3 regions of the Streptomyces sp. NPDC051664 genome follow, and region 2 is predicted to be linked to each of the others. Evidence: riboswitches for the same ligand, from Rfam matches in the RefSeq annotation. Region 2 holds a riboswitch; each other region holds the start of a gene.
What was found. Region 2 has a riboswitch for S-adenosylmethionine ahead of ACIA8E_RS09805 (aminotransferase class V-fold PLP-dependent enzyme). Riboswitches for the same ligand answer to the same signal wherever they lie in the genome.
Positions count from the first base shown of each region.

Region 1: linked by a shared signal. The riboswitch ahead of ACIA8E_RS27160 (putative leader peptide) and the one ahead of ACIA8E_RS09805 (aminotransferase class V-fold PLP-dependent enzyme) in region 2 are both predicted to bind S-adenosylmethionine.
Region 3: linked by a shared signal. The riboswitch ahead of thrC (threonine synthase) and the one ahead of ACIA8E_RS09805 (aminotransferase class V-fold PLP-dependent enzyme) in region 2 are both predicted to bind S-adenosylmethionine.

Region 1 covers NZ_JBITCU010000017.1:12,890-19,681, forward strand. The annotation lists gene ACIA8E_RS27145 (LLM class flavin-dependent oxidoreductase) at 1-951, opposite strand, end outside; gene ACIA8E_RS27150 (NtaA/DmoA family FMN-dependent monooxygenase) at 948-2,342, opposite strand; gene ACIA8E_RS27155 (LLM class flavin-dependent oxidoreductase) at 2,361-3,578, opposite strand; gene ACIA8E_RS27160 (putative leader peptide) at 3,653-3,769, opposite strand; SAM riboswitch class IV at 3,809-3,921, opposite strand; gene ACIA8E_RS27165 (TlpA family protein disulfide reductase) at 4,392-4,826, opposite strand; gene ACIA8E_RS27170 (DUF4395 domain-containing protein) at 5,042-5,452, shown strand; gene ACIA8E_RS27175 (hypothetical protein) at 5,553-5,798, shown strand; gene ACIA8E_RS27180 (hypothetical protein) at 5,918-6,055, opposite strand; gene ACIA8E_RS27185 (hypothetical protein) at 6,278-6,792, opposite strand, start outside.
Region 2 covers NZ_JBITCU010000004.1:167,132-173,923, forward strand. The annotation lists gene ACIA8E_RS09790 (Rieske 2Fe-2S domain-containing protein) at 1-590, shown strand, start outside; gene ACIA8E_RS09795 (cytochrome bc complex cytochrome b subunit) at 587-2,212, shown strand; gene trpD (anthranilate phosphoribosyltransferase) at 2,337-3,401, shown strand; SAM riboswitch class IV at 3,487-3,604, shown strand; gene ACIA8E_RS09805 (aminotransferase class V-fold PLP-dependent enzyme) at 3,781-5,157, shown strand; gene ACIA8E_RS09810 (Lrp/AsnC family transcriptional regulator) at 5,246-5,527, opposite strand; gene ACIA8E_RS09815 (rhomboid family intramembrane serine protease) at 5,524-6,273, opposite strand; gene ACIA8E_RS09820 (hypothetical protein) at 6,444-6,686, shown strand; gene ACIA8E_RS09825 (NYN domain-containing protein) at 6,723-6,792, shown strand, end outside.
Region 3 covers NZ_JBITCU010000016.1:23,687-30,478, reverse strand. The annotation lists gene ACIA8E_RS26420 (cold-shock protein) at 252-458, opposite strand; gene ACIA8E_RS26415 (MoaD/ThiS family protein) at 913-1,191, opposite strand; gene thrC (threonine synthase) at 1,250-2,551, opposite strand; SAM riboswitch class I at 2,569-2,695, opposite strand; gene ACIA8E_RS26405 (glucosyl-3-phosphoglycerate synthase) at 2,848-3,798, shown strand; gene ACIA8E_RS26400 (trehalose-6-phosphate synthase) at 3,853-5,247, shown strand; gene otsB (trehalose-phosphatase) at 5,266-6,120, opposite strand; gene ACIA8E_RS26390 (DUF3263 domain-containing protein) at 6,277-6,555, opposite strand; gene ACIA8E_RS26385 (ABC transporter substrate-binding protein) at 6,588-6,792, opposite strand, start outside.

The DNA.
Region 1 (6,792 bases), on a different contig from region 2:
ACCGCCCGCGTCCGCGTGCAGGTGCAGGTGCAGGACGGTGTGCCCGAACTGTTCGTGGTAGCGGTGCACCTTCTCGATCACCTGCTGGGGGCTGCCGATCAGCGCCGAACTGCGTTCGACGAAGTCCTCCAAGGTCGGGAACACCGGTTCGACGCCCAGCCGTTTCTGGAACGCGAGATAGCCCTCGAACACCGGCCGGTAGGCGGCGATGGCCTCCTGCGAGGTCCGGGTCGTGCAGAAGCCGGCCGTCCCCGCGCCGACCACGGCCTGGGCGGGGTCGTGGCCGTAGTGTTCCCACCGCTGACGGTAGTAGCGGATCAGTTCGGCGTACGGCTCGATCGGATTGGTGACATTCGCTGAGAAGAGCGGGTCGCCGTAGCGTGCGGCGAGGTCCACCGACTCCCGGCTCGTGGCGCTGCCGTGCCACACTCGGATGGGCTGCTGGAACGGCCTCGGCCACACCTCGGCCTCGGCCAGCTCGGGGCGGAAGCGCGGTGAGGCGGTCACTTTGTCCTGGCGCCAGATCTGGCGGAACAGCTCATAGCTCTCGGCGTTGCGGTCCCACTGGTCCTCGGGCGTGACGTGGAACAGCTCGCGCTGGGCAGCTCCGTTGCCTTTGCCGATGATGAGTTCGAGGCGGCCCCCGGACAGATGGTCCAGCGTGGCGTAGTCCTCGTAGGCGCGCACAGGGTCGAGCAGGCTGAGGGTGGTGACGGCGGTGAACAGCCGGATGCGGGAGGTGAGCGCGGCGATGTGGCTGAGCACGACCGGCGGTGAGGAGGAGATGAACGGCCGCTCGTGCCGCTCGCCGACGCCGAAGCCGTCGAACCCGAGCTCCTCCGCCAGCACCGCGTTGTCGATCACCTCGCGGAAGCGTTCGTTGGTCGGCTTCCTGACGCCGGTCACCGGGTCCGGGGCGTGGATGATGAGAGTGATGGCCAGGAACTTCATGACGCCACCCGCTCAACCGGCGAGTCGGCATCGGGATGGGCCAGGCCGAGGTGGTCGCGCAGGGTCCTGCCCTCGTACTCCGTGCGGAACACGCCGCGCTCCTGCAACAGCGGGACAACGGTGTCGGCGAAGGCGTCCAGCCCGCTGGGGGTGATGTGCGGGACGAGGATGAAGCCGTCGCTGGCGTCGGCCTGGACGAAGGAGTCAATGGTCTCGGCGACGGTGGCCGGGGAGCCGACGAAGGCCTGGCGGTTGCCGGTCTCGATGACCAGGTCGCGGATCGACCACTTGTTCGCGGCCGCGAGCTCCCGCCACTCCCGGGCTGTGGCCAGCGGGTCGCGGTACATCCGTACCTGCGCGCGGCCGCGGGCGATGGTGTGCTCGCCGAGGTCCGGGTCGATGTCGGGAAGTGGCCCCTCCGGGTCGTACCCGGACAGGTCGCGGTTCCAGACGAACTCCAGGTGCTTGATCGCGGTGGCGCCGCTGACCTGCTGGCGGCGCACCTCGCGGGCCATCTCCTGCGCATCGGCGTCCGTGTCACCGAGGACGAAGGTCGCGGCGGGCAGGATCAGCAGTTGGTCGTGGGTCCGGCCGTGGCGGGCGAGGCGGCCCTTGACGTCCGTGTAGAACGCCTGACCTTCCTTGAGAGCGCTGTACCGGCTGAAGATCGCGTCGGCGCTGGAGGCCGCGAACTCGCGGCCTTCGTCGGAGTCGCCGGCCTGGAAGATCACCGGACGGCCCTGCGGGCTACGCGGGACGTTGAACTGCCCTTCGATGTCGAAGTGTTGTCCCTTGTGCATGAAAGCTCCGGCCCGCGCGTCCCGGAGGAAGGAGCCGGCCTGCTGGTCGGCGACGATCTCGTCACCATGCCACGAGTCGAACAGTTCGTTCGCGGTGGCCAGGAACTCCTTGGCCCGGGAGTACCGCTCCTCCTGCGGGAGGAAGCCGCCACGGCGGAAGTTCTCGCCGGTGAAGGCGTCCCACGAGGTGACGACGTTCCACGCTGCGCGCCCGCCCGAGAGGTGATCGAGGCTGGCGAACTGGCGGGCCACTTCGTAGGGCTCATTGAAGGTGGAGTTGATGGTGCCGGTCAGACCGACGTGTTCGGTGACAGCGGCGAGGGCGGACAGCACGGTGAAGGTGTCGGGGCGCCCCACCACGTCCAAGTCATAGATCTCCCCTCCCTGTTCGCGCAGCCGCAGCCCTTCGGCGAGGAACAGGAAGTCGAACTTGGCGCGTTCGGCGGTGCGCGCGAAGTGCGTGAACGAGCTGAACTCGATGTGGCTGCCGGCCTCGGGGGCGCTCCACACGGTGGTGTTGTTGACGCCGGGGAAGTGGGCCGCGAGATGTATCTGCTTGAGTGGCTTGCCGGATCCCTTGCTGGTGCTCATGGTCGTGGTCCCTCCGGCTCAGACGGTGGCGTAGCGGTTGACGGGGCGGGTGAGCCCGAGCAGCCCGCGCAGGGTGTCGGCCTCATAGGCGCGCCGGAAGGCGTCGCGGCGCTGCAGTTCGGGCACCAGACCGCGGGTGATCGCCTCGAGGTCGTGGCCGATCACGGCGGGGCGCAGCCGGAAGCCGGCCAGTCCGGCCCGCTGCCACTCCAGGAGCAGGTCCGCCAGCTGCGCGGGCGTGCCGGTGAACACCTTCGCGTCACTGGTGTAGGCGTAACCCGCGAGGCCGTCCAGGCGGTCTCGGCGGGCCGTCGCCGCTGCAGGGTCGTCGTCGAGGAACACCACCAGGTCGCCGAAGATGTGCAGGGGGTCCTCCGCGCGCCCCGCCGCAGCCTGTTCGCCGCGGATCTCGTCGACGATTGCGCGGGCCTCGTCGGTGTCGTGCGGGGTGACGTACCCGATGTCGGCTGAACGAGCTACCAGTTGGAAGGGCACACTCTGGTGCGCCAGAGCGCTGACGACCGGCTGTCCCTGTGGTGGCCGGGGTGTGATCGAGGGGCCCTTGACGCTGAAGTGTCTGCCCTCGAAGTCGATGTAGTGCAGCTTGTCGCGGTCGATGAAGCGGCCTGTGGCGGCGTCCCGGATATCGGCGTCGTCCTCCCAGCTGTCCCACAGGCGGCGCACCACATCGACGTAGTCGCCGGCCTCCTCGAAGAGTTCGGCGGTCAGCTCCCGTACGGCCGGGCCGTCCAGATCCTCGATGCGGAAACGCGGAAACGCACGGCGGCCGAAGTGGGCCGCCTCGTTCTGCCGCGCCGACACCTGGATCCGCAGGCCGGCACGACCGGTGCTCACATAGTCGAGGGTGGCGATCGCCTTGGAGATGTGGAACGGCTCGGTGTGGGTGGCGACCACGGTCGGTATGAGCCCTATGTGCCGGGTCAGCGGGGCCACGCGGGCGGCGATGAGCACCGCGTCCAGCCGCCCACGCACCTGGTCGGTACGACTGTCGGGCTCCGTGAAGCGCGAGGACTGGAGCCCGAGTGCGTCCTCGATCGTCACGAAGTCCAGCAGGCCGTGTTCGGCCTCCGTGATGATGTCGGACCAGTACGTGGCAGTGAGCAGGTCCCTGGGTCGGGCCACCGGCTCGCGCCAGGCGGCCGGGTGCCAGCCCGCGCCGTCGAGGGCCACGGCGAGGTGAAGCGATGAAGACAGCGAAGAAGGAGATGAGGACACGAAAGGGGTGCCTTCCTGATCGACCGTATGTGATCGCCGACTCTCGTCCGGAGGTTCGGCGGCGGGAGAGCAGGTCAGGAACAACAGAGCGCGCCGGCCACACGCTGCAGGTCGATGTGGGGCCGGGAGTACAGGTGGACGCTGCGCCGCGGGACAAGAACCCTGACAGGCGGGCAGGACACGGGTGGCATGACCGTCACCTCCGCCCTTCCGGCTCGGCGGGCCCGAGGGCCTCGCGCTTGCGAAACCCGGACAGGCCCCGCCTGGTCGTCACCTGGAGCACCCCGCCGCGCAGGAGGGTTGCCGGTCAGCAAGCCAGGGCTTGACGCTGACACTCATAACCTGCCCGGAACGCTACGCGGGGCGGCAGCGCCGCGCAACGTCCGGAGATCATAGTCATGCCCATATCGCCACGACGCACAACAACACAGCTGCGCCATCTGTTCCGTCCGGCCGTCCCGGCTACGCGCCAACAGGTAGTTGGTGCGGCGGCCAGGTAGTTGGTGCGGCGGCGCAGAGCGAATCCGATCGACTCGTAGAACCAGACAGCACAGGTGTGGGAGGCGGCCGTACGAACGGCCGCCTCGCAACGAACGCGGACGCAGGTCTTGGTCCACGGCGAACGCGCGGCTGGCGTAAGTATCTGGTCGACCACACCGAGTGGTTCACCAGCAACACCAGCCTGGGCCTCCCTGTCCGGTTGCACCTCTGGGCAGCCGATTCGGCGAACGCCCCCAGGGGTGGTCCGTTCCGGAAATGGTCGTCCGGCCGGCAGCCTGCATCGGAGAACGGACTCAGCAGCGAGCTGCTTGATCACGATCGGGCGGTGGAGGCCCCGGTTGCCTTACCGATGGCCGCGATCACGTCCGCACGCCTGGGCTGCCCGGACGCACTGACGACAACCCGGCCGCTCGCGTCGAGAACAAACACGGTCGGCGTGCGCAGAATCTTCAGCCGCCTCACCAGCTCAAGCCGGTCCTCCGCGTCGATTTCCACATGCGCCGCTCCCGGCACCGTCCCGGCGACCTCGGCCAGCATCCGCCGCGTCGCCCGGCATGGCTGGCAGAAGGCAGTGGAGAACTGAAGCAGCGTCACCCGCTCCCCCAGCTCGGCCCCGATCTCCGCCGACGACAAGCGCACCGCACCATCCATGGGCCGCAACCGGAGCCTGCCGCTGCGCGCCGCCTGCACCACCGCGAAGATGCTCGCCAGAACGAGCACCGCGACACACACCACCAACCCGGTCATACAACCAGTCTGCACCACCGCCCACTCCCCCATCCCAACTGACCATCGACCGCTCGGTGCCGCACCGCTACGATGACGGCCATGGACTCCGCTCCCCGGCCGCTGGGGCTGACCACTCGTCGCGTGGTCGACCTCTGCCGGGTCACAGCGTGCCGCTGTCGCTGACACCCGCGCCTGCCCGATTGCCCTCCTCCCCTCGTCCCGGAGTCCTTCTCATGCAGATAGACCCGCGCGGCACCCGCTTTGCCGCCGCGCTCACCACACTTGTCCTCTGCGCGGTACTGATCACTGGCAGCGGCGTCCTGCTGGCCGTGCAGACCGCGATCTTCGCGCTCGGCGCGTTCGGCGGCCTGCAGTACTCCCCGTACGGCTGGCTGTTCCGAGTCGCGATTCGGCCCGGACTCGCCCCGCCGCGCGAACTGGAGGATGCCCGTCCGCCCCGCTTCGCCCAGGGCGTGGGCTTCGGCTTCGGCCTGGTCGGCACCGTCGGCTACCTCGCCGGAGCTGAGTGGCTCGGCCTGGCCGCCACCGCGCTCGCCCTTGCTGCGGCCTTTCTCAACGCGGCCTTCGGCTACTGCCTCGGCTGCGAGATGTACCTGTCCATTCGCCGTTTCCGAAGCACCTGAGCACCGCAGTCCGGCCCACACAGCCGGTTAGCCGAGGTCATCGGCGCGGTCTCCCGTTACTGCCGATCAAGCGGGCCGCGCACCGTGGACTCACCTCGACATGACGCACGAGCGATCCCCCGCCTCGGCCTGCCACTCGGCTCCGCCGATCCGGGGGATCTGTCCGGGCACCCGGTGCGGGCGTGGGTTACTTCTCCCAGCCGACCGTCTCCGGGAGCGAGCCTACGTCGACATCGACGCCGGCGAACACGTCGTCGGCAACCCCGAGTTCGTCGCCGCCGACGAGGACGCCCAGCGCCGCTCCATCACCGTGCTGACCAACCACAACGCGCCGCTCCGCACCTGAAGCACGCCCGCACGACCGACGGGGGCGGGCCGCGGTCTACTGCTGGTGTCGCAGTTTCGCCCAGCGGTGGGGAACGCGTTACGAAGACCGCGGCAAAACCATCTGGGCCGAGGAACCCCTCACGGAAGCGGCCTGATCAGGCGGGCCGAGGGCGGCGAACCCGCCCCGGCCGTGTCCCGCCATTCGCTGGAGCCGCCGCTCATGAGGATCTCCTCGCCGGTGATGAAGAGGGCGAGAGCGCACGTACCAAGCCCCACCCAGACCCCTATGAGGCGGCCGCCGCGGCGCTCGGCTTGCGACCGCAGGCATGCCTGGTTCGTGGGTAGATGACGGCGCTGCACCTCGATCAACCGGCAGGACGTGCGACGACCGCGCGGCCCCAGGCGGTTCCTGGCCACCCAGGCGACCGAACAGTTCACGACGGGCGGTGCAGGTGGTCTGGCATGCGACGCCGGCCGCGCCGACAGCGGGACACGCGTTCAGCAGGACCGGTCGATGTCGAGGACGCCCACCTCGTTGCCGAGGACAAACAGCACGTATGTGTACGCGCCCTCGTCGTCCTCGTCGGTTGGGTCCGCCGGCGGCCACCCGGTGGGCAGGTACCCGTTCGCCGCGACGAGCGCGCCGCCCAGCCGACCGTCGATGACGTCGACCAGGTCGTCGACAAGATGAGTCACGACGTGGTCGGCCGGGATCTCGGGCATCTCATGGATGCCGCTCCACGAGCCGTCCCAGATGTCGACGAGGGAGAGCCGGGCGTCCATGTGGAGCGACGTCCGCAGTTCGGTGAACGTGATCGGGCGAAACGTCGGTTCTTCGTCGGCGTACTCTTCGGCGTCGTCGCGGGTGGCCGACCACCAGCGGGTGGCGGCGGCGAGGCGGTCGTCGTCCTGCGTGTCGTTTTCGGGGAGCGTGCCGATCCGGAACCGGAAGTCGACGGAGTTGTTGTTGTTCACCATGAGGAGGTCGCTCAGAAGCGTGGCGAGGCAGGAGA
Region 2 (6,792 bases):
CGTTCGGCCGGCGCAAGCTGATCCGCAACACCCTGTTCGGTGCGCTGGCCCTGGTGCCGCTCTCCGGCGTGATGCTGTTGCGCGACCTCGGCCCGCTGCCGGAGAAGAAGCTCCGTCAGACCCTGTGGTCCAAGGGCAAGCAGCTCATCAACATGAACACGATGGAGCCGCTGCGTCCCGAGGACGTCGCCGTCGGTTCGCTGACCTTCGCCATGCCCGAGGGCCTGACGGAGGACGCTCACGACTTCCAGACGCAGATCGCCAAGGCTGCGCTGATGATCATCCGTATCCAGCCGGAGAACATCAAGGACAAGCGTGAGCGCGAGTGGGCCCACGAGGGCATCGTGGCCTTCTCGAAGATCTGCACCCACGTCGGTTGCCCGATCAGCCTGTACGAGCAGCAGACGCACCATGTGCTCTGCCCGTGCCACCAGTCCACCTTCGACCTCTCCGACGGCGCCCGCGTCATCTTCGGTCCGGCCGGTCACTCCCTTCCGCAGCTGCGGATCGGTGTGAACAGCGAGGGCAACCTCGCGGCGCTCGGTGACTTCGAAGAGCCCGTCGGTCCTGCATTCTGGGAGCGCGGATGAGTACTGCGACCGACACGAAGCGCAAGGCGCCCGCCGGTGAGCGGGTGGCCGACTGGGCGGACGGCCGGCTCGGGATCTACTCCCTGGCCAAGGCCAACATGCGCAAGATCTTCCCGGACCACTGGTCCTTCATGCTCGGTGAAGTCGCCCTCTACAGCTTCATCATCATCATCCTCACGGGTGTGTATCTGACGCTGTTCTTCCACCCGAGCATGAACGAGGTCGTGTATCACGGCTCGTACGAGCCGATGCAGGGCATCCGGATGTCCGAGGCCTACGCCTCGACGCTGGACATCAGCTTCGACATCCGCGGTGGTCTGCTGGTCCGCCAGATCCACCACTGGGCCGCGCTGATCTTCCTCGCCGCCATGTTCGTGCACATGATGCGCGTCTTCTTCACGGGTGCGTTCCGCAAGCCGCGTGAGATCAACTGGCTGTTCGGCTTCCTGCTGTTCGTGCTGGGTATGTTCACCGGCTTCACGGGCTACTCGCTCCCGGACGACCTGCTCTCGGGTACGGGTGTCCGCTTCACCCAGGGCGCGATCCTGGCCACGCCGATCGTCGGCACGTACATCTCGATGTTCCTGTTCGGCGGAGAGTTCCCCGGCGGCGACTTCGTCGCCCGGTTCTACTCGATCCACATCCTGCTGCTGCCGGGCATCATGCTCGGCCTCGTGGTCGGCCACCTGATCCTGGTCTTCTTCCACAAGCACACGCAGTTCGCGGGTCCCGGCCGCACCAACAAGAACGTGGTCGGTATGCCGTTGCTGCCGATCTACATGGCGAAGGCCGGAGGCTTCTTCTTCCTGGTCTTCGGTGTCATCGCGGTCATCGCGGCGATCGCCTCGATCAACCCGATCTGGGCCATCGGTCCGTACCGCCCGGACCAGGTGTCCACCGGCGCCCAGCCCGACTGGTACATGGGCTTCGCCGAGGGTCTGATCCGAGTGATGCCTGGCTGGGAGATCAACCTGTGGGGTCACACGCTCGTCCTGGGCGTGTTCATCCCGCTGATGGCCTTCGGCCTGGTGCTGGCCGTGATCGCGGTCTACCCGTTCGTCGAGTCCTGGGTCACCGGGGACAAGCGCGAGCACCACATCCTGGACCGCCCGCGCAACGCCCCGACCCGGACGGCCTTCGGCGTCGCCTGGATCGCGGAGTACATCATCGTCTTCATCGGCGGTGGTAACGACCTCTGGGCCACGCACTTCGATCTCTCGCTGAACTCCATCTCGTGGTTCGTCCGGATCTTCATCTTCGTGGGCCCGGTCCTGGCGTTCCTCGTCACGAAGCGGATCTGCCTCGGCCTTCAGCGTCGCGACAGGGAGAAGGTGCTGCACGGACGCGAGTCCGGCATCATCAAGCGCCTGCCGCACGGTGAGTTCGTCGAGATCCACGAGCCGCTCAACCCCGCGCAGCTGCACACGCTCACCGCGCACGAGCAGTACAAGCCGGTCGAGATCGGCCCGACGGTCGACGAGAACGGTGTCGAGCGCAAGGTGCCCGCGATGCAGAGGCTGCGGGCCAAGCTCAGCAAGGGTTACTTCGGCGAGCACAACCAGATCGAAAAGCCCACTGCCGAGGAGTACAAGGAGATCACCAGCGGCCACGGCCACCACTGATCGCCTCGACTGATCGCCACAGCGGGAGCCCCGTCCATTCGATGGACGGGGCTCTTTGCTGTCCCGGGCGCTCGATAGGGTGGGGTCCATACCCTTTTCGGCTGTGGACCCCCAGGAGCGGACCATGAACGTTGTGACCCCGGTCGGCGGCGACAGCGTGGCGGCTCGTTCCTGGCCCGGCGTGCTGAACGCTCTGCTGCGCGGCCAGGACCTGACCGCCGACGACACCGCGTGGGCGATGGACAACATCATGAGCGGCGAGGCGACCGACGTGCAGATCGCCGGTTTCGCCGTCGCCCTGCGCGCCAAGGGCGAGACCGTCGACGAGGTCACCGGACTCGTCCGCGCCATGTACGAGCACGCCACCACGATCCAGGTGCCGGGCCGCACGGTCGACATCGTCGGAACCGGCGGCGACCTCGCCAAGACGGTCAACATCTCCACGATGTCCGCGATCGTCGTCGCGGGCACCGGAGCCAAGGTCGTCAAGCACGGCAACCGCGCCTCCTCCTCGGCCAGTGGCGCCTCCGACGTCCTGGAGAAGCTCGGCGTCAATCTGGAGCTGGCCCCGCAGCGCGTCGTCGAGGTGGCGGAGGAGGCAGGTATCACCTTCTGCTTCGCGGTGAAGTTCCACCCCGCCCTGCGGTACGCGGCGCGGGCCCGTAAGGAGCTCGGCGCGCAGACCACGTTCAACATCCTCGGTCCGCTCACCAACCCGGCCCAGGTGCGCGCCCAGGCCATCGGTGTCGCCGATCTGAAGATGGCCCCCATCGTCGCGGGCGTGCTCGCGGCGCGCGGCAACTCGGCGCTGGTCTTCCGCGGCGACGACGGTCTGGACGAGCTGACGACCACGGCGACCTCCCGGATCTGGGTGGTCCGGGACGGCGAGGTACGCGACGAGGCCTTCGACCCGCGCGACGTCGGCCTCCAGCTGGTTCCCGTCGAGGCGTTGCGCGGCGCCGACGCCTCGTACAACGCCGATGTGGCCCGCCGGCTGCTGGCCGGTGAGACCGGTCCGGTACGCGAAGCGGTGCTGCTCAACTCGGCGGCGGCGCTGGTGGCGCTGGACCCGGGCGAGGGCACGTTGAACGAGCAACTGGCCGCCGGGATCGCCAAGGCCGCCGAGTCCATCGACTCGGGTGCGGCCCGGGCGGCGCTGGATCGCTGGGTGACGGTCAGCAACGCCTGACCGAACGGGAAATGCGGACCGGGGCGCAGTCCAGATCTTGGACTGCGCCTTGCACGTCGACGCACGTATGGCAAGATGCTGGTCAGGTCATGAGTGACAGCGACTACGGCCCCGGCCCGCTGTCCGGCAACCCTCCGTCCGTGGCGGGGTGCCCCGGGTGAAGACCAGGCCGTAGGCAGCGAGGTCTGCGGCAAGCGCGGACCCCTCGACATCTGTGAATGTCACATCCCTGGGGTCCTGGTCCTCAAGGAGCCTCTTGTGAGCAAGCGAATGCGATAGGGCCCCGTCCGGCCCCTCTCCGCACCCCCTTTTTCTTCCTCCTGCGCTGCCGCGTACCCGCCGGCGCAGTGAATTCGCCTGCCTCTTACGGGAGTTCGCCATGTCTGTTGTCACCGCTGCCACCGACCGGTCCATTTGTTCCCCGCTGCCTGTTCTGGGAAAGGATGTGACCGTTCCGCTCGTTACCGGCGGAGAAGTCACTTATGCCGCCCTGGACTACGCGGCCAGTGCCCCGGCCCTGCAGCGGGTGTGGGACGACGTCGCCGCCTACGCCCCGTACTACGGCAGCGTCCACCGCGGCGCCGGCTACCTCTCGCAGCTCTCCACGGACCTCTTCGAGAACAGCCGCAAGGCGGTTGCGGAGTTCCTCGGCTGCCGCGCCGGGGACCAGGTGATCTTCACCCGGTCGACGACGGATTCGCTGAACCTGCTGGCCGCGGCGGTGCCCGCCGACTGTCAGGTCTTCGTGTACGAGACCGAGCACCATGCCTCGCTGCTGCCCTGGCGCGACGCCCGTGTCACCTACCTCAACGCTCCCCGCACCCCGGCCCAGGCCGTCGAGACGCTGGAGCGGGCGCTCGCCGGCCGTGACCCCCACGGCCCCGCGCTGGTCTGCGTCACCGGCGCCTCGAACGTCACCGGTGAGCTGTGGCCGGTGAAGGAGCTGGCCGCCGCCGCCCACGCCCACGGCGCCCGGATCGTGCTGGATGCCGCACAGCTCGCGCCGCACCACCCGGTCGACATCGACGAGCTCGACGTCGACTGGGTCGCCTTCTCCGGACACAAGCTGTACGCGCCGTTCGGCTCCGGTGTCCTCGCGGGCCGCGCCGACTGGCTGCAGGACGCCGAGCCGTACCTGGCCGGTGGCGGCGCCTCCCGGAAGGTCGCCCGGCGCACCGACGGCGGTGTGGACGTGGAGTGGCACTCCACCGCCGCCCGGCACGAGGCCGGTTCGCCCAACGTCATCGGCGTCTACTCCATCGCCTCCGCCTGCAAGGCGCTCACCGAGGCCGGCTTCGACCGCCTCGTCGCCCGCGAGCAGCAGCTCGTCACCCGGGTCCGCGAAGGCCTCGCCGAGGTCCCCCAGGTCAAGGTGCTGTCGCTGTTCGGTGACGACGCCCCGCGGGTCGGCGTCATCTCCTTCGTGGTGGAGGGCTGGAACAGCTCGCACTTTGCCGCGGCGCTCTCCGCCGAGTACGGCATCGGGGTACGCGACGGACTGTTCTGCGCCCACCCGCTGGTGCGCACCCTGCTCGGCAGCGACCCGCAGGACCCGGGCGAGTGCGGCGCGCCGGAGGCCGAGCCGGGCGAGCGTTCGCTGAACGCGATCCGGGTCAGCTTCGGCGCCGGTACGCCGGACGAGCACATCGAGCGCTTCGTCCGCGCGGTCAAGGTGCTGGTGAGCGAAGGGGCCCAGTGGAAGTACCGCACCGAGGACGGCCGCTGCGTCCCGGACCGGGGCACGGCTCAGGTCTGACCGGCCGGGAACCGAGGCCGTAATACTTCGGCCGGGGACGGGCAGCTGCCCGTCCCCGGCCGAAGTATTACGCCGTGATGTGGCGTACCTATGCGTCGAGACCGATGGCGAAGGCCGCTTCCAGGTCGTGCTGCGAGTACGTACGGAACGCGACATGCGTGTCGGTGCCCTCGACACCCGGGATCTTGCTGATCCGGCCGGGGATGACATCCGCCAGATCGTCGTGCTTGGCCACCCGGACCATGGCGATCAGGTCGTACGTACCGGTGACCGAGAAGACCTCGCTGACGCTGTCCAGCGCCGCGATGGACTCGGCGATCTCGGGAATCCGGTCCACGCTGGTTTTGATGAGCACGATCGCGGTGATCACGGCTGGCTTTCTCCCTCGGTGGCCGTGGCTGGAGTCTTCACTCTAGCCCCACGGCGGTAGCGCCCCCAGGCGTAGAGGAAGCCGGTGGCGAAGCCGACCACATGGGCGAGATAGGCCACCCCCGGTCCGCTGCCCGCACCCTGCGCGGCCATCCACTGCAGGACGAACCAGAAGATCAGCACGATCCAGGCGGGAAAGCGCAGTGGCAGGAAGAGCAGGAACGGGAAGAGGCTGGTGACCCGGGCCCGGGGGAACAGGTACAGGAACGCCCCGAGCACCGCGGAGATCGCCCCCGAGGCGCCGACGAGGGTCTGGTCGGAGTCGGCGTGCGCCGCCGCGTACGCCAGCAGGGCGAGATAGCCGCAGCCGAGATAGAAGAAGGCGAACTCCGCACGGCCCATCCGCTCCTCGGCCATCGCCCCGAAGACGTACAGGAAGAGCATGTTGCCGAGCAGATGCAGCCAGCTGCCGTGCACGAAGAGTGCGGTCAGCGGGGTGAGCAGGGCATGTGCGGAGCCGCCCCACAGCTCGGTGGGGATCACCCCCCAGCGCTCGAAGTACCCGGCCTGGGCGGCGAGCAGGGTGTCGGCGGTGCCGTACGTGGGGTTGAACCCGGAGAGCGGGCTGATCAGGAAGACGGCACAGCACAGGCCGATGAGGGCATACGTCACCGGGGCGCCGCCCGCGGTGGCGGCGCGCAGGAGTCTGCCGGTCAGTCCACCCGTCACAGCCCGCCGTTCGATCATGAACAGAGCATGACGCAAGGTGATGGAACGGGACAGACCGCCTCGCCGTGCCGATGGGTATGCACAAGGCCGTAGGGTTACAGCAGGACATCCGCAGTTCGACGGCGCACCGCGAGATCCTTGGCAGGCAGCAGCACGACGCTCGACGCTCGACGAAAGAGGACGCAACGATGACGACGGTTCCACAGCCGACCGACGGGACCCGCTGGCGCTGCACGCTCTGCGGGAATCTCACGCGCTTCGACGTGACGCGTTCGTCCAAGGTTGTCGAATACGTGCATCTCGACCTCGCAGGAGAGGCGACCGTCGAAGAGCGCGAGGTGGTCAGTGAGACCATCGAGTCGGTCCGGTGTCGTTGGTGCAACGCGGTGGACCAGATCGAACTAGTCGACAGGCCGGGTGCCGACTCCTGACGGGGCCGTGCGGACAGACATTTGGGGTGACGGATCGTGGAGCAGCCCGCAAGCGGCGCCGAGCCGGCAGGTGGAGCCGGCGACGCCGTCGAGGCGCTCGACCGCC
Region 3 (6,792 bases), on a different contig from region 2:
GGGCCTCACCGGCCCGGTCCAAGTTCTGTCACTCTCACCTGGAGAGTGCTAACGCCAATGATTAGCACTCGACCCCCACGAGTGCAAGCGCCCCCGGCGGTTGTGGACAAGGCGCCGACCGGGCGACGCCGCGTGGGATGTCGTGGGGATGCCACGCGGGGTGACGGCCGGCACGACGCGTGAAGGGCCCGTCCCCCTGGGGGTACGGGCCCTACATGCGTGAGTGGTGTCGTTGGCCGACCGCGCCGAGCTCAGCCGACGGCGAGCTTGACCATGTCCGCCTGCGGCCCCTTCTGGCCCTGCGAGATCTCGAATTCAACTCGCTGACCCTCTTCGAGGGTGCGGTACCCGTCCATCTGGATCGCGCTGTAGTGGACGAAAACATCCGCACCACCGTCGACCGCGATGAAGCCGTACCCCTTCTCCGCGTTGAACCACTTGACGGTGCCCTGAGCCATGCCTAACTCCCCTATTACTGGCCCTTGCACAGGACCGCACTTCGCGGGCCCGGGTCAGAACTCACCCTCCGACAGGAGAGGGTGCGTGCGCCGGAACGCGTCGACCGCGGCCGAATGTATCTGCCCAACTGCCCTCTGCAACAGGTCAATCGGACGAGAATTCTGGGCAGCACCGAACGCCCGAATATGCGGAATTTATGCGATTCCAGGGCAACTCGGGCCGGGCAAAGGCCACTTATGACACAAGGAGTTCGAACACTTTGGCTGCATCTTGTCGCGGGCGGGCGCATTCTCATATGCGGTCGGCACGGGCAGCGGAGGGGACTTCCCAACTGTACCGCGCTTAACCATGCAGAATTGCCCCCTCCGCTTACCTCGCAGAGGGGGCAATTCCGGTGACGCTGTGAAGTCGGCCGCGGGGGCCACGGAGAGTCCGCGCCGGGGCGACGGAGGGTCAGCAGCCGCCCGCGACGGCCGGGATGATCGAGATGCCGGCGCCGTCCGGGGTGGCCGCCTCCAGGCCACCCTCGAAGCGCACGTCGTCGTCGTTGACGTACACGTTCACGAACCGCCGCAGCTTGCCCTGATCGTCCAGGACGCGCGCGGCGATACCCGGGTGGTTCTGCTCCAGCGACTCGATCACCTGGGAGAGGGTCGCGCCCTCGGCCGGGACCTCGGCCTGACCGCCCGTGTAGGTGCGCAGGATGGTGGGGATACGGACCTTGACGCTCATGTGGGTGCCTTCCTTGCGTCTCGGGTGGACGTCACGGATGGACGTCCCGGTGGTCGGGTCAGCTGCGGGCCAGGCCGGCGGCGCGGAACGCGTCGAGGCTGGGCCGGATGGTCGCCGTCGGACCGGTGGTCGGGGCGACCGCGTCCAGCGTCTTCAGACCGTCACCGGTGTTGAGGACGACGGTGGTGAGCGTCGGGTCCAGCAGGCCGGCCTCGATCAGCTTCTTCGTCACACCGACCGTCACCCCGCCGGCCGTCTCCGCGAAGATGCCCTCGGTGCGTGCCAGCAGCTTGATCGCGTCGACGACCTGCTCGTCGTCGACGTCCTCGACGGCGCCGCCGGTCCGGCGGGCGATGTCCAGGACATAGGGGCCGTCGGCCGGGTTGCCGATCGCCAGCGACTTGGCGATCGTGTTCGGCTTCTGGGGGCGTACGACGTCGTGACCGGCCTTGAAGGCGGTGGAGACCGGGGAGCAGCCCTCGGCCTGGGCGCCGAAGATCTTGTACGGCTTGTCCTCGACGAGACCGAGCTTGATCAGCTCCTGCAGACCCTTGTCGATCTTCGTGAGCTGCGAGCCGGACGCGATCGGGATGACGAGCTGGTCCGGCAGCCGCCAGCCGAGCTGCTCGCAGATCTCGTACGCGAGCGTCTTGGAGCCCTCGCCGTAGTACGGGCGCAGGTTGACGTTGACGAAGCCCCAGCCCTCGCCGAGCGGGTCACCGATGAGCTCCGAGCAGAAGCGGTTGACGTCGTCGTAATTGCCCTCGATGCCGACCAGTTCACCGCCGTACACCGCGGCCATGACGACCTTGCCCTGCTCCAGGTCGTGCGGGATGAACACGCAGGACCGCAGGCCGGCCCGGGCCGCGGCCGCGCCCACGGCGCCGGCGAGGTTGCCGGTGGAGGAGCAGGAGAGAGTGGTGAAACCGAAGGCGCGGGCGGCCTCGACGGCGATCGCGACGACGCGGTCCTTGAAGGAGTGCGTCGGATTGCCGGAGTCGTCCTTGACGTACAGGCCGCCGGTGACGCCCAGTTCGCGGGCGAGGTTGTCGGCCTTGACCAGCTTGGTGAAGCCGGGGTTGATGTTGGGCTTGTCCGCGACATCGGCGGGGACCGGCAGCAGCGGCGCGTAACGCCAGATGTTGTTCGGGCCGGCCTCGATGCGCTTCTTCAGCTCGTCCGGGGAGCCGCTCGGCAGGTCGTACGCCACTTCGAGCGGCCCGAAACAGGTCGCGCAGGCGAAAATGGGACCGAGCTCGAAACGCTCTCCGCACTCGCGGCAGGAAAGTGCCGCGGCGGGACCGAGGTCGACAGCGTCGGCGGAAGAATTGGTGCTCACTGCAACGGTCTGCGTAGCCATGATGGCGAGGCCCTTTCTCCTCATCTTCCTCGCGACGCATTTCGCCACGAGACGGAATTGGCACCTTCCCCACCTGACCTCGCGGTCGGCAGGAGGGTTGCCGGGACTTCAACGGGCCGTTCCCTCAGTCCCTCTGGATGAGCGCTGTGGCACTGGATCATCGATCCAGGCATTTATCGGCGGAGGACCCCGGCATGCGAGGGTCATCCGCGTTGTTCAAGACTGTAACCGAAGCATCGGACGGTTGAGATAGCCGTCCGAACCGCGAGATGGATCACATACAGGGAGTATCGGTCGTGCTGGAAGAGGTCGAACGCTGGCTGACCAGGCGCTCCTGGTCGGCCGCCGACCGCCCGCTGGACCGGCTCGTCGCCGCCAGGGCCAGGGATCCGCAGCGCGGAAGTGTGAGCGTCGTGCTGCCCGCCCTCAACGAGGAGGCGACGGTCGGCGCGATCGTCGAGACGATTCGGGTCGAGCTGATGGAGAAGGTCCAGCTGGTCGACGAGCTGCTGGTGATCGACTCCGGGTCGACGGACGCCACCTCAGAGGTCGCCCGGAAGGCGGGCGCCCGGGTGGTGCACCGTGACGACATACTCCCGCGGATACCCGCCGTGCCCGGCAAGGGCGAGGTTCTCTGGCGATCACTCCTGGTCACCGAAGGTGACATCGTCTGCTTCATAGACGCCGACCTGAAGGACTTCTCCGCGGACTTCGTCTCCGGCATCATCGGCCCGCTGCTCACCGATCCCGAGGTGCAGTTCGTGAAGGCGATGTACGACCGCCCGCTCGGAGACACAGCAGGCCAGGGGGGTCGCGTCACGGAACTGGTGGCCCGCCCGCTGCTCAATCTGCACTGGCCGCAGCTGGCCGGCTTCGTCCAGCCGCTGGGCGGCGAGTACGCGGTGCGGCGCTCGCTGCTGGAGCGGCTGCCGTTCCCGGTCGGTTACGGAGTGGAACTGGGCCTGCTCGTGGATGCGCTGCACACCGTGGGGCTGGACGCGCTGGCACAGGTCGATGTGGGGGTCAGGAAGCACCGCCATCAGGACGGGCAGGCACTGGGCCGGATGGCGGCGGCGATCTACCGGACGGCGCAACTGCGCCTCTCGCGCGGCCACTTGGTACGACCATCCCTCACCCAGTTCGAACGCGGCGAGACCGGCTTCGTACCGCGCACGCACGCCGTGGACACCGAGGAGCGGCCGCCGATGCAGGAGATCAGGGAGTACGTTTCGCGCCGCGCCGCCTGAGGTGGTCTGACTTCGCACGTTTGGGCGGTTCGCGATCGGGCTAGATTCCGCAACATGGTCTCCGAGCACGTGATCACGTCTGCTGCCCAGGTACTCGTCGCGTCCAACCGCGGCCCGGTCTCGTACGCACTGAGCGAGGACGGTTCGATCAGCGCCAAACGGGGCGGCGGCGGACTCGTCTCCGGGCTGAGCGCCGTCGAGGACAAGCTGTGGGTCTGCGCGGCGCTCGGCGACGGGGACAGGGAGGCGGTCCGGCGCGGGATCGCCGAGCCGGGCGTACGGATGCTCGACATCGACGCCGATGTGCACGCCGACGCGTACAACGGCATCGCGAACTCGGTGCTCTGGTTCGTCCACCACATGCTGTACCAGACGCCGCTGGAGCCGGTCTTCGACGCGGAGTTCCGCCGGCAGTGGGCATCGTTCGAGGCATACAACCTGGCCTTCGCGCAGGCGCTCGCCGAGGAGGCGGGCGAGGGCGCGGCGGTGCTGGTGCAGGACTACCACCTGGCCCTGGTCCCCGGCATGCTCCGCGACCTCCGCCCCGACCTGCGGATCGGCCACTTCTCGCACACCCCGTGGGCCCCGGTCGACTACTTCCGCCTGCTGCCCGACGACATCGCGGAGCAGCTGCTGCGCGGCATGCTCGGCGCGGACCGGGCGGGCTTCCTGACCCGGCGGTGGGCGGACGCGTTCACCGCCTGCTGCACGGAGGTCCTGGGCGGCACCGGCCGGACGAGGATCGGCGTGCACGGTCTGGGCGCGGACGCGGACTTCCTGCGCCGCCGCGCGCACGAGGCGGACGTGGACGAGCGGATGGCGATCCTGCGGGAGCAGGTGGGCGGCCCCGGCCGGAAGACGATCGTGCGGGTCGACCGTACGGAACTGTCCAAGAACATCGTCCGCGGGCTGCTGGCGTACCGGGAGCTGCTGAACACCCGCCCGCAGTGGCGCGAGCGGGTGGTGCATGTGGCGTTCGCGTACCCGTCGCGGCAGGACCTGGCGGTGTACCGGGAGTACACGGCCGAGGTGCAGCGGCTGGCGGACGACATCAACGAGGCGTACGGAACGCCCGATTGGACCCCGGTCCTGCTGCATGTGAACGACGACTTCGCGCGCTCGCTGGGGGCGTACCGGCTGGCGGACGTGGCGCTCGTCAACCCGATCCGCGACGGCATGAACCTGGTCGCGAAGGAGGTTCCGGTGGTCTCCGACCAGGGCTGCGCGCTGGTGCTGTCGCGGGAGGCGGGGGCGTACGAGGAGCTGGGCGCGGACGCGATCGTGGTGAACCCGTACGACGTGTCGGCGACGGCCGTCGCGCTGCACGAGGCGCTGACGATGCCGGACGGGGAGCGGGCGGAGCGATCGAAGCGGCTGGCTGCGGCGGCGACCGCGTTGCCGCCGCAGCGGTGGTTCCTGGAACAGTTGGAGGCGCTGCGGCGGGACTGACCGTCCGGCGGCGATCGTTCAGAGGCGCCGGGCGAGGGCCGCGAGGAAGTCGACCACGGCCGCCGGACCCGACAGCAACAGGTCCGCCCGCTCGGCCAGTTCCGGCACTTCGGCGCTTCCGCTGCACACCAGCAGCCCCGGGATGCCCTCGGGGCCCTCCGTGCGGAGCTTCTCCACCGCGGCGTACGCGGCGAGGTCGCCCAGGTCGTCCCCGGCGTACAGGACGGACTCGGCGTCCGTCTCCCGTACGTACTTCGCGAGCGCCACGCCCTTGTCCATGCCGGGCGGACGCAGTTCCAGGACGAGGCGCCCCGGCTCGACGATCAGTCCGTGCCGGGCCGCGAGCTCACCCAGCGGGCCACGCAGCGCGTCGAAGGCGGCCTGCGGGTCGGCGGCGCGGCGCGTGTGGACGGCGAGCGCCTGACCCTTCTCCTCGATCCATGTGCCGTGCCATGAGTCGAACCGGTCCAGCACGCCCGGGAGTTCGGCGCGGACCGCCGCCACACCGGGGTGCGGGGCGGGCGCGTGAACGGTGCTGGAGACGGCGTCCCAGCGTTCGGCGCCGTAGTGACCGAGGACGACGAGGTGGTCGAGGCCCGGGACACCCGCGAAACCTCCGTGCCGGACTGCGACACCGGCCGGGCGGCCGGTGATCACGGCGACGGAGGCGACCTTCGGGGCGAGCGCGGCGATGGCCGGGACGGTGCCGGGGTGGGCGCGGGCCTGCTCCGGGTCCGGGACTATGTCGGCGAGGGTGCCGTCGAAATCGAGGGCGACCAAGGCGCGGTCGGGGCGGGCCAGGATGGCGGCGAGGCCTTCGCGGCCGGCCGGCGTGGTGGGGGTGGGGAGGGGTTGCTCTGGGTTGCTGCCCATGTGCCGAGCCTATCGGGGGTGCCGGAGCGCGGCTACGGGTGCGCCTGCGGCGGGCCTGTCGTCCGGCCCCCGCCCCTGTCCGAAACCCGCGGCTCCGCCCCGGACCCCCGCTCCTCGAACACCACAGGGGCCGGGCTTTCCGGGGCAGCGCCCCGGCTACCGCCTCGCCCGCCGGGCCTCCCGCACTCGCCGCAGCCGGTTGACCGTCACCGGGTCCGCCTCCAGTGCCCGCCGGTCGTCCAGCAACGCGTTCAGCAGCTGGTAGTAGCGCGTCGGCGAAATCCCCAGCCCCTCGCGGATCTCCCGCTCCTTCGCCCCTGGCCCGGGCCACGACCGCCGTTCCACGGCCAGCACCGCACGCTCCCGCTCGGAGAGCCCCGGCTGCGTCGTGTCCGGGGTCTCCGCACCGGCGGAGTCGTTCTCGGAGGCGGTCATATCAGCCAACATAACGCCCGCGCCTCATCCCGCTACTCCGCCTCTTCCGCCGTCGCCGCCCCCCGGGCGATCTCGGCCAGCACACCCGCCGGACTGCCGCCCGGCTCCACCGCCTTACCGATGTCCTGCTTGACCAGTTCGCTCGTCCGCGCCCACGACGTCTTGCCGACGGGGTAGAACTCCGAGTTCGGCAGCGCCTCCAGGAACTTCCGAAGCGGCTTGTGCTTGGCGTCCGTC